2 regions of the Pseudovibrio sp. Ad5 genome follow, and region 2 is predicted to be linked to the other one. Evidence: riboswitches for the same ligand, from Rfam matches in the RefSeq annotation. Region 2 holds a riboswitch; the other holds the start of a gene.

Region 1 (7,438 bases), on a different contig from region 2:
CGTGAGGGACAAGCTGTTCAATCCAGTCCGCGTCTCCGGCAATCAGATAAAACCGTTCCATCAGAGCAACTCCGCCATGCCAAGGATTGGGGTAGAGGGAACCGCCATGTCGCGTGGGTCCATAGGGTCTGCGATGTTTCCATTCCGCCCTGCTTCAATTGCCTGTGCCATGGCCTGCGCCATCAAAACCGGGTCACCCGCTTTGGCAACTGCGGTGTTGAGTAGAACAGCATCCATGCCAAGCTCCATTGCACGCATGGCGTCAGAGGGACGCCCAATACCAGCATCCACGATCAAGGGTACATCCGGAAAATGCGCCCGCATGGCCCGCAAGGCCTCAGGATTTCGCAGGCCCTGACCAGACCCGATGGGAGCCCCCCACGGCATCAGCAGTTTGCATCCGGCTTCCAACAACTTTTCGCCAACCACAAGATCATCAGTTGTGTATGGAAACACCTTGAAACCATCTGCACAGAGAATCCTCGCAGCTTCGACCAACCCAAAGATATCGGGCTGTAAGGTGTCTGAGTTGCCGATAACCTCTAGCTTGATCCAGTCGGTTCCAAACAACTCGCGAGCCATCTGTGCAGTAACAACGGCTTCTTGCACGCTATGGCACCCAGCGGTGTTGGGCAGAATTCTGCAGCCACTATCTTTCAATAGCCCCCAGAAACCAGCTCCAGAACCGTCAGCGGTTTCGCGCCGCAAAGAGACCGTGATGATCTCTGTTCTGCTGGTCTCAATTGCTTTTTGCAGTACCGCAGGAGAGGGATATTGCGCTGTTCCTAGCAACAGCCGGGAACTAATGTCTGTACCATAAAGCTGCATGTTACCCTCCCTGCATAGGCGCAAGAACTTCCAGTCGATCGCCTTCTGAAAGGGATGTCACAGAGTAGTCCTCACGAGGAACAAAACGGCCGTTCAAAGCCGTCGCAACAGCGGGGCTGGTGAACTCCAGCTCCGTAAGAGCATCCTCCAACGTTTCGTTGGTGACCTCGCGTGGTTCCGCATTCACGATGATCTTCATACGCAAGCCTCCTTCAAAAGATGTTGTGCTGCTTGCTGTGCCAGTGCTGGTGCAAGCAGAAAACCGTGGCGGTAAAGCCCGTTGAGGTGAAGAGACCCGTCATGCTCGATCAGTCGAGGCAAGTTGTCTGGAAACGCTGGACGCAATCCCGCTCCAATTTCAACCACACTGGCCTCGGCAAAGGCAGGGTGAATGGCAAAGGCTGTGCTCAGCATTTCTGTAAGGGAGCGAAGAGTAGGAGGACGTTCAGAATTACTCTCCACCATGGTCCCGCCAATCATGAATAAACCATCAGCCCGCGGGACCAGATAAAGCGGCATACGTGGGTGTAAGAGCCGGATGACACGGGAAAGCTGAACCTCAGGACAATGCAAAATCGCCATCTCACCGCGCACAGCCCGCAAGTCAGGAAGGCTGGATGCGGTTGCTGTGCAATTGAGATTGACCCGCTCAGGTGCAGTCCTTCCATATTGGATCTCTACCCCAAGCTCCTGAACAGCCCCTGTCAGGTCAGCCAGTGCCTGCCGTGGGTCCAGATGAGCTTCCTCTTTGAAAAACAGCCCACGCTCAAAGCGTCCAGCCAATGCTGGCTCCAGCTCTGAGATCGCTTGACCGTTCACCTCGGTAAAGTGTGAGGTCCGCCGTGCAAAACGGGTCAGCTCGGCCTGATCGCGCGGCGGAGTAACCACCAGCGTTCCGTGCCGGGTCACAAGCGTTACCTGAGACCACCAATCAGCGGCTTGCACCCCAAGTGTAACAACGTCTTCTTCTGCGCTTTCACGCTCGCAAAACGGAGCAAGCATGCCGCCGGCAAACCGTGCGACACTGCTTTCGCCCGGTTTAGCGGATTTTTCAAAGATAGTGACGGATGCACCGCGCTTTGCTAGCTCATAGGCGGAAGCCAGCCCCGCAAGGCCGGCTCCTGCAATCGTAATCACTGCTCTGTCCCTTCAAGTGGCAGGTACAACTTGCCGCCTTCGCGGAACTTGGCTGCCATAGCCTCCATACCTTCCTTCTGGGCCTCCGCGCGGATATCGTGCGAGATCCGCATGGAACAGAACTTAGGTCCGCACATAGAGCAGAAATGAGCCACTTTATGCGCGTCTTTCGGCAGAGTTTCATCGTGGAACTCTCGCGCAGTATCGGGATCGAGAGAGAGGTTGAATTGATCCTCCCAGCGGAATTCAAAGCGAGCACGAGATAAGGCATCATCCCGCCGCTGGGCACCCGGCAATCCTTTCGCAAGATCAGCGGCGTGAGCTGCAATCTTATAGGTAATCACACCGGTTTTCACATCATCCCGGTCCGGCAACCCTAAATGCTCTTTCGGTGTCACATAGCAAAGCATGGCGCAGCCAAACCACCCGATCATCGCAGCACCGATGCCGGAGGTGATGTGATCATATCCGGGCGCGATATCCGTGGTGAGAGGGCCAAGCGTGTAAAACGGTGCTTCATGGCAGCATTCCAGCTGCTTATCCATGTTCTCTTTGATCTTGTGCATGGCCACATGACCCGGGCCTTCAATCATCACCTGACAATCCTTGGCCCATGCAATCTTGGTCAGCTCCCCAAGCGTCTCCAACTCGGCAAACTGGGCTTCATCATTTGCATCTGCAATGGAACCCGGACGCAATCCATCACCAAGAGAAAACGCCACATCGTACTGGCGGCAAATATCGCAGATCTCGTCAAAGTGCTCATAGAGGAAGCTGTCTTTGTGATGATGCAGACACCACTTCGCCATGATGGAACCGCCACGGGAGACAATCCCCGTCACGCGATTAACGGTCATCGGCACCATGTGAAGGCGCACGCCAGCATGGATGGTGAAGTAATCAACCCCTTGCTCTGCCTGCTCAATCAACGTGTCGCGGAAGATTTCCCAAGTCAGATCTTCCGCAACTCCATTCACCTTCTCAAGTGCCTGATAAAGCGGGACGGTCCCAATCGGTACAGGACTGTTGCGGATGATCCATTCACGGGTGTTGTGAATGTTACGACCGGTAGACAGATCCATCACCGTGTCAGCACCCCAGCGGATCGACCACACCATCTTGTCGACTTCCTCTTCCATGGAGGAGGTAACAGCAGATGTACCCATATTGGCGTTGATCTTGACCAGAAAGTTCCGCCCGATGATCATCGGCTCACTCTCAGGGTGGTTGATGTTCGACGGAATGATCGCGCGGCCAGCTGCCACTTCATCACGTACAAACTCTGGTGTTACATAATCTGGAATGCTCGCACCCCAGTCATTGCCACACCGCTCTTCTGCAACCGCTTCCCGCAACTGGTTTTCGCGGATGGCGATAAACTCCATCTCCGGTGTGATAATGCCAGCGCGGGCATAAGCCAGCTGGGTGACGGCTTTACCGTCCTTTCCGCGCAAGGGGCGAGGCTTCACCGGAAACTCAGGAACAAGCCGGTCGCCTTTCACAAAACCATTGTCTTCAGGTTTAATCTCGCGGCCATCATACTCCTCAGTGTCACCGCGCACCTCAATCCACTTGCGCCGTAGAGCAGGCAAACCTTCAGAAATATTCGTTGTTGCCGTTGGGTCTGTGTATGGGCCGGAACTATCATAGACTGGCAGCGGTGGTTCACCTGCTGTCGGGTGAACGCTGATTTCGCGCATGGGCACAAGCACGTCTTCGTGCAAGCTGCCACGAACATAGATTTTGCGCGCTGCTGGCAAAGCGCCTGTGGTGATGGATGGGTTCGGCGTCGTCATAATGGTGCTCCTCAAGTTCATAACTCGAAAAAGACACCAGATGAGTTTTGGCTGGGAAACGGCAGAAAGAACTTCTGCTGCTAAGATCGCGGTTGTTACACTGGCCCTTCAAACAGGCCCCGCGACCCGTGCTTCCTACGCCAGTATCAACTGGGTCAGGTTCTAAGGGTCGCGTCGCCGAGCTTGCGCTCTGTCAGCCTCTCAGTCTCCTTGGTGAGACTCCCCTGCAGACATGATTTTGCTAGAACGATTATGAACTAGTGTCAAGGCAGGTTCGGTTCAGGCGAGGTTCAGAAATCTTTTGTAAGTTGGATTTTATGAGAGGGGAGTCGCTGACACTTATTGGATTTTGCGGTTTGCGTTCCTATCTCTCATCTAAGAATTTCACATCTGGATATCGCGAAAAATAATATCAACGAATGCTTGAAAACTATTCTCTCCCATCCGTTTTAGCTGGCCCGATCTTGCGTCGACTGGAAACCTCACGTTTAACATTCTGGCTCGCAGTGCGCGCTCCGGCAGATGTGAAACTGGATTTGCTCCCACAAGGCCGTGAGCCGCAAACCTACGAGCTGACGAAAGCGCAAACTGAGGTAAACCTGATCTCAGCAGGGGTACATCTCCATTACCTCCTGATCGATCTACCTCTCCAAAGCCCTCTACCGCATGACACTTGGATCAGTTACCGCCTTGCTCTGCGTATGGAGGATGATGAGGAGGCTGGGTGGCAGGATCATTCCGTATGGGCTCCTGATCTCTGCTATGAAAATCAGGAACTCCCAGGCTTTCTGCTAAGCTCAAAAGTTTCCTCACTCCTGCACGGGTCTTGCCGCAAACCACATCACGAATCCGGCGATGGTCTGGTCGCAGCTGATCTGTTTCTGGCAAAGCACATCAGAGCTGAGAAGGGCACCAAAGTTGATAAGGAAAAATGGCCAGCTGCCCTCGTGATGAGTGGCGATCAGATTTACTCAGATGATGTTGCTGGCCCCATGCTGCGAGCTATCCATGTGCTTATCGAAAAACTCGGTATCACTGAGGAACAGCTGGCGGGCTTGGAAAGCAAAGTGCCTGATAAGGCATCAGATTTCTACCAGCACGGCGACACCTACTACCGCCGCGAAAAATTTCTCCCAAGTCTGGAGAAAAACCGAAAGCTCTGGCTTGTCTTGTTCGGTGGCGTAGAAAAACCGATCTTCACTGCTGATCACGCCCATAACCATCTGATCACACTTGCTGAATTCTTGGCAATGTACCTCCTCGTCTGGTCTCCGGCGCTATGGGGACTGGTTGAGACAGATGCCCCCGAAGGACTGACACCAGAAGAAGCAGAGCTCTATGAGAGCGAACAGAAAATCCTGAAGGAGTTTGTTGTTGGCCTCAGTCAGGTGCGCCGCCTGTTTGCCCATCTTCCGGTCGCGATGATCTTTGATGACCATGATGTCACTGATGATTGGAACCTCAACCGTGACTGGGAAGAGACCGCCTACGGCCATCCGTTCTCCCGACGGATCATTGGCAATGCCTTGTGTGCCTATATGCTCAATCAGGGGTGGGGCAACCGACCTGAAGCGTTCTCAGGTAGAACACTTGAAGCGATGACGCGAGCTGTCACGGTGCCCGGCACAAACAGCTACGATGAGTTTCTGGAGCATCTCTTCGCCTTTGAAAACTGGGACTATCACTGGGAACTAGACCCACCACTGCTGGTGTTGGATACGCGCACACGCCGATGGAGATCAGAGCGGGCAGGGTATCTACCCTCGGGTCTTCTGGACTGGGAAGCGGTCACAGATTTACAACGATCTCTGCGCGGAAAAGACGCCGTGCTACTCGTCTCCGCAGCTCCGATCTTCGGCGTAAAGCTGATCGAAACGTTGCAGAAGCTGCTCACGTTCATGGGCAAGCCGCTCATGGTGGATGCGGAATACTGGATGGCACATCCGGGAACGGCAGATGGCATTTTGAACGTGTTCCGCCACCGCAAAACGCCAGATCGTTTTACGATCCTTTCTGGTGATGTGCACTATTCCTTTGTTTACGATGTCGAGTTACGCGGACATTCTCGTGGGCCTGACATCTGGCAAATCTGCAGCAGTGGCATCAAAAACGAGTTCCCGGCCAAACTGCTTGATAAACTCGACCATCTGAACCGCTGGCTCTATGCGCCTCGCTCTCCCTTGAACTGGCTCACCAGACGACGTGGCATGAAGGTTATTCCGCGCAAACCTGTGGGCACGCATCATGGCCGACGCTTGCTGAATGCAAGTGGCATTGGATTAGTTGAGTTTGATGAACACGGCGGCCCAGATCAAATCAGCCAGTTGCTGCCTGATGGACGTCAGGTCGTCTTTGTACGCCGCGAAGAAGAAGCACGCTGGGATTGACCAAGAAAAAACTAGGTCCAAAACAATACCTGTGGCCTGCAATTGTCACAGGTAACTGTTAGAAATCTATTGGGATTACGCAAGTTGCGGGTCTTTTCTAATATATCATTGCCATATCGTGAGTTGTTGGTATGCTATTGGTATCAGGGAGAGTCTCGTGTCCAGCATATCCAAAAAAGTGGGGTTTCCAGAACATTCCAATCCGCAGGAGTGGCGTGAAACCGAGCAAAGATCTTCACGTTATGCAGGCTTGGAAACATGGGGGACTGACGAAGTCCTCAAAGCCTTGCTGGGTGGTCAAATGCAAGCCCTCAACGCTGTTTGGTCTGCGTTGGGAGAGCTGGAAGCCGCAGTGGATGCTGCTGCCCAAAGACTGCAGGGAACCGAAGGTCGACTTGTCTACGTCGGCGCAGGGACCTCAGGCAGACTGGGCGTTCTGGATGGCATTGAACTCATCCCTACATTTGGCTGGCCAGAGCATCGCCTGATCTATGGTCTGGCAGGCGGTGAAGCTGGATTGTTACGCCCGCAGGAAGGCGCTGAGGACAGCGAAGAAGCAGGCCGTGCTTTCATTTTGGAGAATAATGTCAGCGCTTCTGATGTCGTTTTAGGTGTTGCAGCAAGCGGCACCACACCTTTTACCCGCTCTGCCATTCAAACCGCCAGAGGCGCGGGGGCTTTGACCATATCACTGGCAAACAATCCGCAAAGCCCGTTACTGGCCGATGCTGAGCATGAAATCCTGTTAAGGACGGGCCCTGAAGTTTTGGCAGGATCAACCAGATTATCCGCAGGTACCAGCCAAAAGGCGGCGCTCAACCTATTCTCTACAGCGCTTATGGTTCGGTTGAAAAAGGTATATCGCGGCTACATGGTGGATATGCAGCTGACCAACATCAAGCTTGATCAACGCGCCAAAGACATGGTGGTCTCACTCACCGTTTGCTCTCAGGAAAAAGCCGCTGCGGCCCTGCATGAAAGCGGAAGCCAGATTAAACTGGCTGTCTTGCTGGTGCTGGGAGCAACAAAACAACAGGCCACCAATGTATTGAATGAAACTCAGGGAGATTTGGGAGAATCTCTTCGGGTGCTTGGGTTACATCAACCTGATTGATTTATGCGCGCATTGCGACCCGTTTAGATCGTAATGCGCCAACAGGAATATTCGCCCGCTGGGGGGCAGGCGAGTTGCGATATCGACGGTTTTTCAAGGCGGTATTCGATTATTTGTTATGGGAGGAAATAATGAAACACTATTTGTCATCAGGCATTGCTGCATCTTTGCTTTTG
Region 2 (7,438 bases):
TCGTCTCACCGCTTAAGGTAAACGCTACGTCAAAACCAGCAAGAGCCAAATTAGATAGTGGAGACAGCAATGCACGGTAACGATGTCAAGACAGCCGGTGTTTGTCCGGTGGTACATGGCGCGAATACATCGATGGATAAGCCGGTTACCCGATGGTGGCCTGATGCTTTGAATCTCGACATCCTCCATCAACATGGTGCGCGTACCAACCCGATGGACCCAGGCTTCAACTATCATGATGCTGTTAAATCACTCGACTTCGAAGCGGTGAAGGCAGACGTTCATGCGCTCATGACCGACAGTCAGGACTGGTGGCCAGCGGATTGGGGTCATTATGGTGGCCTGATGATCCGCCTTTCGTGGCACACAGCTGGCTCTTATCGTCTGGCAGATGGTCGCGGTGGCGGCGGTTCCGGCAACATTCGCTTTGCTCCGCTTAACTCCTGGCCTGATAACGCAAGCCTCGATAAAGCCCGCCGTTTGCTTTGGCCTATCAAGAAAAAGTACGGCAACGCTCTCTCCTGGGCTGATCTGATTATTCTCGCAGGCACTATCGCCTATGACTCCATGGGTCTGAAAACCTTTGGTTTCGGGTTTGGCCGTGAGGATATCTGGGGTCCGGAGATCGACACCTATTGGGGATCTGAGAAAGAATGGCTTGCGCGCAGTGAAGAGCGCTATGACGATCTGGATGATCCTTCAACGCTCGAAAATCCGCTTGCAGCAACCCATATGGGCTTGATCTACGTGAACCCGGAAGGCGTGAATGGCGTTCCCGGTCCGCAAAAAACAGCTGATCAGATCCGCGAAACCTTTGCTCGTATGGCAATGAATGACGAGGAAACTGCTGCGCTGACGTGCGGTGGTCACACCGTTGGTAAAACCCATGGACGCGGTGCCGTCGATAACATCGGTGTCGCACCGGAAGCCGCTGGTCTTGAAGAGCAGGGCTTTGGCTGGTCTAACCCCGGACAGGATGGCAAGGCAACAAATGCCTTTACCTCTGGCATCGAGGGTGCGTGGACCACACACCCAACCACGTTCGATATGGGTTTCTTTGATATGCTGTTCGGCCATGAATGGGAGCAGGTAAAATCTCCTGCCGGCGCATGGCAATGGGAACCTGTGTCCATCAAGGAAGAAGACAAACCTGTTGATCCAACAGACCCGTCTGTTCGTCACAATCCAATCATGACGGATGCGGACATGGCGATGAAGGTTGACCCGATCTACAACGAGTACTGTCAGAAATTCATAGCAGATCCTGAGTACTTCAGAGATACGTTTGCGCGTGCATGGTTCAAGCTGACCCACCGCGATATGGGACCGAGAGCCAATTATCTTGGCCCGGATGTGCCGAAAGAAGACCTTATCTGGCAGGATCCGGTTCCGGCGGGCAACACCAACTATGATGTTGTTGCAGTGAAAGCAAAAATTGCGGCAAGTGGTTTGAGCAATGAAGATCTGATCAAAACCGCTTGGGACAGCGCACGTACCTATCGCGGCTCTGATATGCGCGGTGGTGCCAACGGTGCTCGTATCCGCCTTGCTCCTCAAAAGGATTGGGTTGGCAATGAGCCAGACCGGCTTGCCAAAGTTCTGGCTGTGCTTGAACCAATCGCAGCGCAGGCAGGAGCCTCAGTCGCAGATGTGATCGTGCTGGCAGGCAACGTTGGTGTAGAAAATGCCATCAAAGCAGCTGGTTTCAACGTGGAAGTTCCATTTGCTTCTGGTCGCGGTGATGCAACAGATGCGATGACTGATGCGACATCCTTCTCTGTATTGGAGCCTATTTCTGATGGCTTCCGTAACTGGCAGAAGCAAGAGTACGCTGTTAGCCCGGAAGAAATGATGCTGGATCGTGCTCAGCTCCTCCGCCTCACTGGCTGGGAAATGACTGCACTCGTTGGTGGTCTGCGCGTTCTTGGTGCCAATTATGGCGGATCAAAGCACGGTGTCTTCACGGACCGCGAAGGTCAGCTGACAACGGACTTCTTCGTCAACCTGACCGATATGGACAACAGCTGGCATCCACTCAAAGATGGCACCTATGAGATCCGCGACCGCAAATCTGGCAAGCCTAAGTGGACTGCAACCAGTGCAGATCTTGTGTTTGGCTCCAACTCAATCCTGCGCGCTTATGCTGAAGTGTATGCTCAGGATGACAACCACGAAAAGTTCGTCCGCGACTTCGTGGCAACATGGACCAAGGTCATGAACGCCGACCGCTTCGACCTGACAGCCTAATAAATGCGACCAGTCCGGGCAGGAAACTGCCCGGGCTTTTTATTGCAACTCCCTACAGGTGCTCTCCAGACGCTGGCTATATCCAGTTGCGCTTCTGTGTTTTTCCGGTTAAGAACCGCTTGACCTCGGGGTGCGCGTATTTGTCGTGCTGAGATGCTTTAGTGGCGAACCCGTTGAACCTGAACCGGCTAGAACCGGCGGAGGGAAGGGTACCGGTTTCATCCATCCTTGCCCTCTCGCCGCAATGGAGGATGACTTGAAACATCTGTTAATTGCTGCGGGATTACTCACTGCAACATCAGCGATGGCTGTTGAGAAGCCTCAACTGACAGTTTACACATACGACAGCTTCGTTTCTGACTGGGGCCCAGGCCCAAAAGTGGAAGAAGCGTTTGAGGCTGTATGCGAGTGTGACCTGAAACTTGTTGGCGTCGAAGATGGCGCAGCACTGCTTTCCCGCATTCGTCTTGAAGGTAAAAACTCGGATGCCGATGTGGTGCTGGGTCTGGACACCAATCTGGTAGAGACTGCCAAGAAAACTGGCCTGTTTGCACCACACACTGTTGAAGCCCAATACACTCTGCCAGTGGAGTGGGCTGACGAAACCTTTGTGCCGTACGACTGGGGCTACTTTGCCTTCGTACACAAGGCTGGCGAAACCGTACCAACCAACTTCCGCGAGCTTGCGAAGAGCGATGCCAAGATCCTTATTCAAGATCCACGCTCCTCTACACCCGGCCTCGGGCTGCTGCTTTGGGTGAAAGCGGCTTACGGAGACGAAGCTGCTGATGTGTGGGCGGATCTTTCCGATAACATCGTGACGGTTACAAAAGGTTGGTCTGAAGCCTACGGTCTTTTCCTTGATGGGGAAGCGGAGATGGTGCTCAGCTACACCACGTCTCCGGCTTACCACCTGATTGCCGAGGAAGATAACAGCAAGACCACTGCCGCGTTTGAAGAAGGCCATTACATGCAGGTTGAAGTAGCGGCAAAGCTTGCCGGGACTGATCAGCCAGAGTTGGCAGACAAGTTCCTAAGCTTCATGGTTTCAGATGCTTTCCAGACAATCATTCCAACAACCAACTGGATGTATCCTGCTGTGACACCTAAAGGTGGTTTACCTGCTGGCTTTGACACACTGCAGGTGCCGGAAAAAGCTTTGTTCTTTAAGCCTGAAGAAGCTGCTGCTGCAAGACGTGAGGCTCTGCCGGAATGGCTAGAAGCGCTCAGCCAGTAAGTTCGCTTCCCGGTGTTGCCGCGGCATTTCTTGTCGCGGCACTCATACTTGGCACGTTGGCCGCGGTTGCACTGCGAGCTGAAGCGGGTCACGGCTTCTCCTCTTCCGATTGGGCCGCTCTCAAGTTTACGCTCACGCAGGCCGTGCTTTCTGCTGTGATCAGTGTTGCGCTGGCTGTGCCGGTTGCGCGCGCGCTGGCGCGACGGCGGTTTCCGGGCCGCAGTTTGCTCATTGCACTGCTTGGTGCCCCCTTCATTCTACCAGTTATCGTTGCCATTCTTGGGTTGCTACAGGTGTTTGGCCGTGCGGGCTGGATATCTGATATGCTTGTTTATTTTGGTGCTTCACCCATTCGCATTTATGGCCTCCACGGTGTTGTGCTGGCTCATGTTTTCTTCAACCTTCCGCTGGCAACCCGATTGATTTTGCAGGGGTGGCAAGAGGTTCCCTCAGAGCGCTTTCGCCTTGCAGCGCAACTTGGGTGTGATGGAAAAGCCCTGTTTCGGCTGATTGAACTCCCCATGCTCGCGCGCATTTTACCCGGAGCACTGGCTGTGATCTTTGCGATCTGCCTGACAAGCTTTGCTGTTGCTCTGACGCTTGGTGGTGGGCCACGGGCGACAACTATTGAGCTGGCGATCTACCAGGCTTTTACATACGATTTTGATCTTGGCCGTGCCGCGCTGCTTTCTGCATTGCAACTCACGCTTACCGCTGCTGCTGCCTTTGCGGCGCTGAAGCTCTCACGCGGTGAAGGGTTTGGTGCAGGACTGGACCGAGCGATCCGGCGCTGGGATGGTGGTGCACCTGTTGCAGACGCCTTCTGGATTTTGCTTGCAACATTCTTTTTGCTTTTGCCGCTCAGTGCCGTTGTTCTTTCAGGCCTTAGCGGTCTGTTTCTGGTGCCCTTTATTGTGTTGAAGGCGGCGCTTGTTTCCGTTGCTGTCGCTGCGGCCAGCACGGTGATCTTGTTGCTGTTCGCATTGCCTATGGCAGCAGCCGTTGCCGTTCGCCGACATAGCGTGGTTGAGCTTGTCGGAATTTTGGGGTTGGCAGCGTCTCCACTGGTGATCGGAACGGGCTTGTTTATCATCATACGCCCGTGGGCAAACCCGTCTGACCTTGCTCTTCCTGTGACGGCACTGGTCAACGCGGCGATGGCATTGCCGTTTGCACTTCGCATTCTTGTCCCTGCTGCACGAGATACGGTTTCGCGACATGGACGGTTGGCCTTGTCTCTGAATATGGAAGGTTGGGTGTTCTTCTCACGTGTCCTCATTCCACGCATGCGGCCACAGATCGGATTTGCTGCGGGGCTTGCAGCAGCACTTTCCATGGGAGACCTTGGCGTGATTGCCCTGTTTGCAGATCCGGAAATTGCAACGCTGCCTTTACAGATTTACCGCTTGATGGGGGCATACAAAATGCAGGCAGCAGCCGGCGGAGCTCTTTTACTGCTTGTGCTTTCAATGGCACTGTTCTGGATTTTAGACCGGGGAGGTCGCTGGCATGCTGAAGCTTAGCTCTTGTCTCATTGCAAATGGCCGTTTCCAATTGCAGGCCAACTTGCATGTTGAAGCTGGCAGCAGCGTTGCCGTCATTGGCCCATCTGGCGCAGGAAAATCAACCCTGCTTGAGGCTATTGCCGGGTTCCGTGAATTATCGCAAGGACGCATTTTCTGGAAGGAACAAGAGCTTACCAAGCAGGCTCCGGGAAAACGCCCAATCGCCATGCTGTTTCAGGATGGCAATCTGTTTCCGCACTTAACCGCGACTCAAAACGCAGCCCTCGGTTTGCGGCCTAACGGAAAGCTCTCAAAACCTGAGCAAGAACAAGTAGAAGCAGCCCTTGCGCGGGTCGGTCTGGCGGGGATGGGAGCACGCAAACCAGCTGAACTATCTGGTGGCCAACAAAGCCGTGTCGCGCTTGCCCGTGTATTGGTTCAGCACCGTGATCTGCTGTTACTCGATGAACCCTTCGCGGCCCTTGGTCCAGCGCTTAAAGCCGAGATGCTGGACCTGGTCGCAGACCTTGTTGCAGAAACTGGCACGACGCTTCTCATGGTCAGTCATGACCCACAAGATGCCCGCCGCATCACGAACAAAGCAATCCTCGTCGCGGACGGATCAGCGCACCCACCTGTTGAAACCCAACAACTGCTCAACAACCCACCGCAAGCATTGCGAGAGTATTTGGGGTAGGGAAGCTTATTCCAACCCCTCAACGATCATAATGTCTGCCAAAGCAGCGGTTTTGCGGTGGGTTTTGGCTTCTTGGTATTCTGGGGAGTGGTAGCAGGCCAGGGCTTGTTCCATGGTGTCGAATTCGATGACGACGTTACGGGGGTGTGTGGTGCCTTCCAGGTGCTCGGTTTTTCCGCCGCGGGCGAGGAAGCGGGCGCCGTATTTTTGGAAGGCGGCTGGAGCGGCCTGGGTGTAGTTTGTGTAGGCGTCAGCGTCCGTGACTGTGACGTGGGCAATCCAGTAGGCTTTAGGCATTATTTTTCGCTTTTGCTCAGTTCTGCAGTCAGAAGGGTCTTGGCAATATTTGCGGCTTCCGTCAGATGTAACTGAATGGCAGCTGCAGCGGCCTGAGGGTCGTTCGTTTCGATTGCGGAGTAGATTTTCTCGATCCGTTTGTAACCTGCATCATGGCGGTCACGAGTACCCAAAGTCATTGCGCGCAAACGGCTGATGCGACCATTGAGTCGCTGTACCACTTCCCATGCAACGTTCTGGCCGCTGATATCAAAAATGCACTGATAGAATAATGTTGTTGCTTCAAACAGGTCGTTTGTTTCGCCGCTGCTGTAGGCCAATTTGAGCTGAGCGAGCGCTTTACCAAGTTTTTTCTTATCCCCATCTTTGGCCAGTTCAGCGCATTTTTGTGCGGCACTGGTCTCCAAAAGCATGCGGATTTCGTAGATCTGCTGCGCGTTTTCCCAATCCAGTTTGGCAACGATCGGGCCTTTGTTTGGCAGAATTTCAACAAGGCCTTCTGCTTCAAGGTATCGGATTGTTTCCCTTACAACTGAACGGCTTACGCCAAGCTGGTCGCAAAGTGGCCGCTCGACCAAACGGTCTCCTGACTGGAAATGCCCGGCAATGATAGCAGCTCTCATTTTCTCAAGAGCCATATCGCGAAGCGTCATGGTGGGACGCTCAATTTTCAAAGGATTATTTGCAGTAGAGATCATGGCATCAATCTAGCTTGCGTTGACTTCATTCGCAAGAAGGTATTGACATTCGGTATTATGGTATACCATCTTATCACCATTGAATTTGACAGTGGAATGAACGGAAGACCAATGCCAGCAGAGATACGCAAGACACTTCTTCACGTGGAAGACACGCTGATTGAAGGTGGCAAAAAAGCAGAGACCCCATTGCGGATGATTGCGGCCGTTGCTGTGATCAAGAACCCATGGGCTGGGCAGGGCTTTGTTGAAGATCTGCGTCCGGGCATCCATGATGTTGCACCAGATGTTGGTAGCTTGCTGACGGATATGATCATCAACTTTGCAGGTTCTGGTGAAGCTGTTGAGGGTTACGGTAAAGCAGCTGTTGTTGGTGTGAACGGTGAAGTCGAGCATGCCTCTGCGCTCATTCACACCCTGCAATTTGGTAATTTTTACCGTGAAGCTGTCGGCGCCAAAACCTATCTGGCGTTCTGCAACACCCGCGCTGGTGCAAACGCTCCGATCATGATTCCGCTGATGGACAAGAATGATGGTGGTCGCCGTTCACACTATCTCACCATTCAGCTTGCTATTCCCGATGCTCCGGGCCCAGATGAAATCGTCATCGCACTGGGAGCTTCACTCTCAGGACGCCCGCACCACCGGATTGGTGATCGCTATCAGGACCTTAAGGAGCTGGGACATGACGTTGACAACCCTGCAGCTGTCACATCCTAAGGGCACTGTTTGCTACCGTGAGGTTGGTGAAGGTGAG

The links. Region 2 has a riboswitch for thiamine pyrophosphate ahead of thiB (thiamine ABC transporter substrate binding subunit). Riboswitches for the same ligand answer to the same signal wherever they lie in the genome.
Region 1: another riboswitch for thiamine pyrophosphate. It lies ahead of thiC (phosphomethylpyrimidine synthase ThiC); the one in region 2 lies ahead of thiB (thiamine ABC transporter substrate binding subunit).

What each region holds. Positions count from the first base shown of each region.
Region 1 covers NZ_LMCH01000004.1:29,570-37,007, forward strand. Annotated here, with positions in the region: gene PsAD5_RS02225 (thiamine phosphate synthase) at 1-61, opposite strand, end outside; gene PsAD5_RS02230 (thiazole synthase) at 61-828, opposite strand; gene thiS (sulfur carrier protein ThiS) at 830-1,027, opposite strand; gene PsAD5_RS02240 (FAD-dependent oxidoreductase) at 1,024-1,965, opposite strand; gene thiC (phosphomethylpyrimidine synthase ThiC) at 1,962-3,761, opposite strand; TPP riboswitch at 3,877-3,997, opposite strand; gene PsAD5_RS02250 (hypothetical protein) at 4,181-6,148, shown strand; gene PsAD5_RS02255 (N-acetylmuramic acid 6-phosphate etherase) at 6,315-7,262, shown strand; gene PsAD5_RS02260 (ABC transporter substrate-binding protein) at 7,394-7,438, shown strand, end outside.
Region 2 covers NZ_LMCH01000020.1:16,697-24,134, reverse strand. Annotated here, with positions in the region: gene katG (catalase/peroxidase HPI) at 70-2,247, shown strand; TPP riboswitch at 2,364-2,470, shown strand; gene thiB (thiamine ABC transporter substrate binding subunit) at 2,492-3,484, shown strand; gene PsAD5_RS11590 (thiamine/thiamine pyrophosphate ABC transporter permease ThiP) at 3,460-5,007, shown strand; gene PsAD5_RS11585 (thiamine ABC transporter ATP-binding protein) at 4,994-5,686, shown strand; gene PsAD5_RS11580 (DUF1330 domain-containing protein) at 5,693-5,983, opposite strand; gene PsAD5_RS11575 (GntR family transcriptional regulator) at 5,983-6,681, opposite strand; gene PsAD5_RS11570 (amino acid synthesis family protein) at 6,793-7,401, shown strand; gene PsAD5_RS11565 (alpha/beta fold hydrolase) at 7,367-7,438, shown strand, end outside.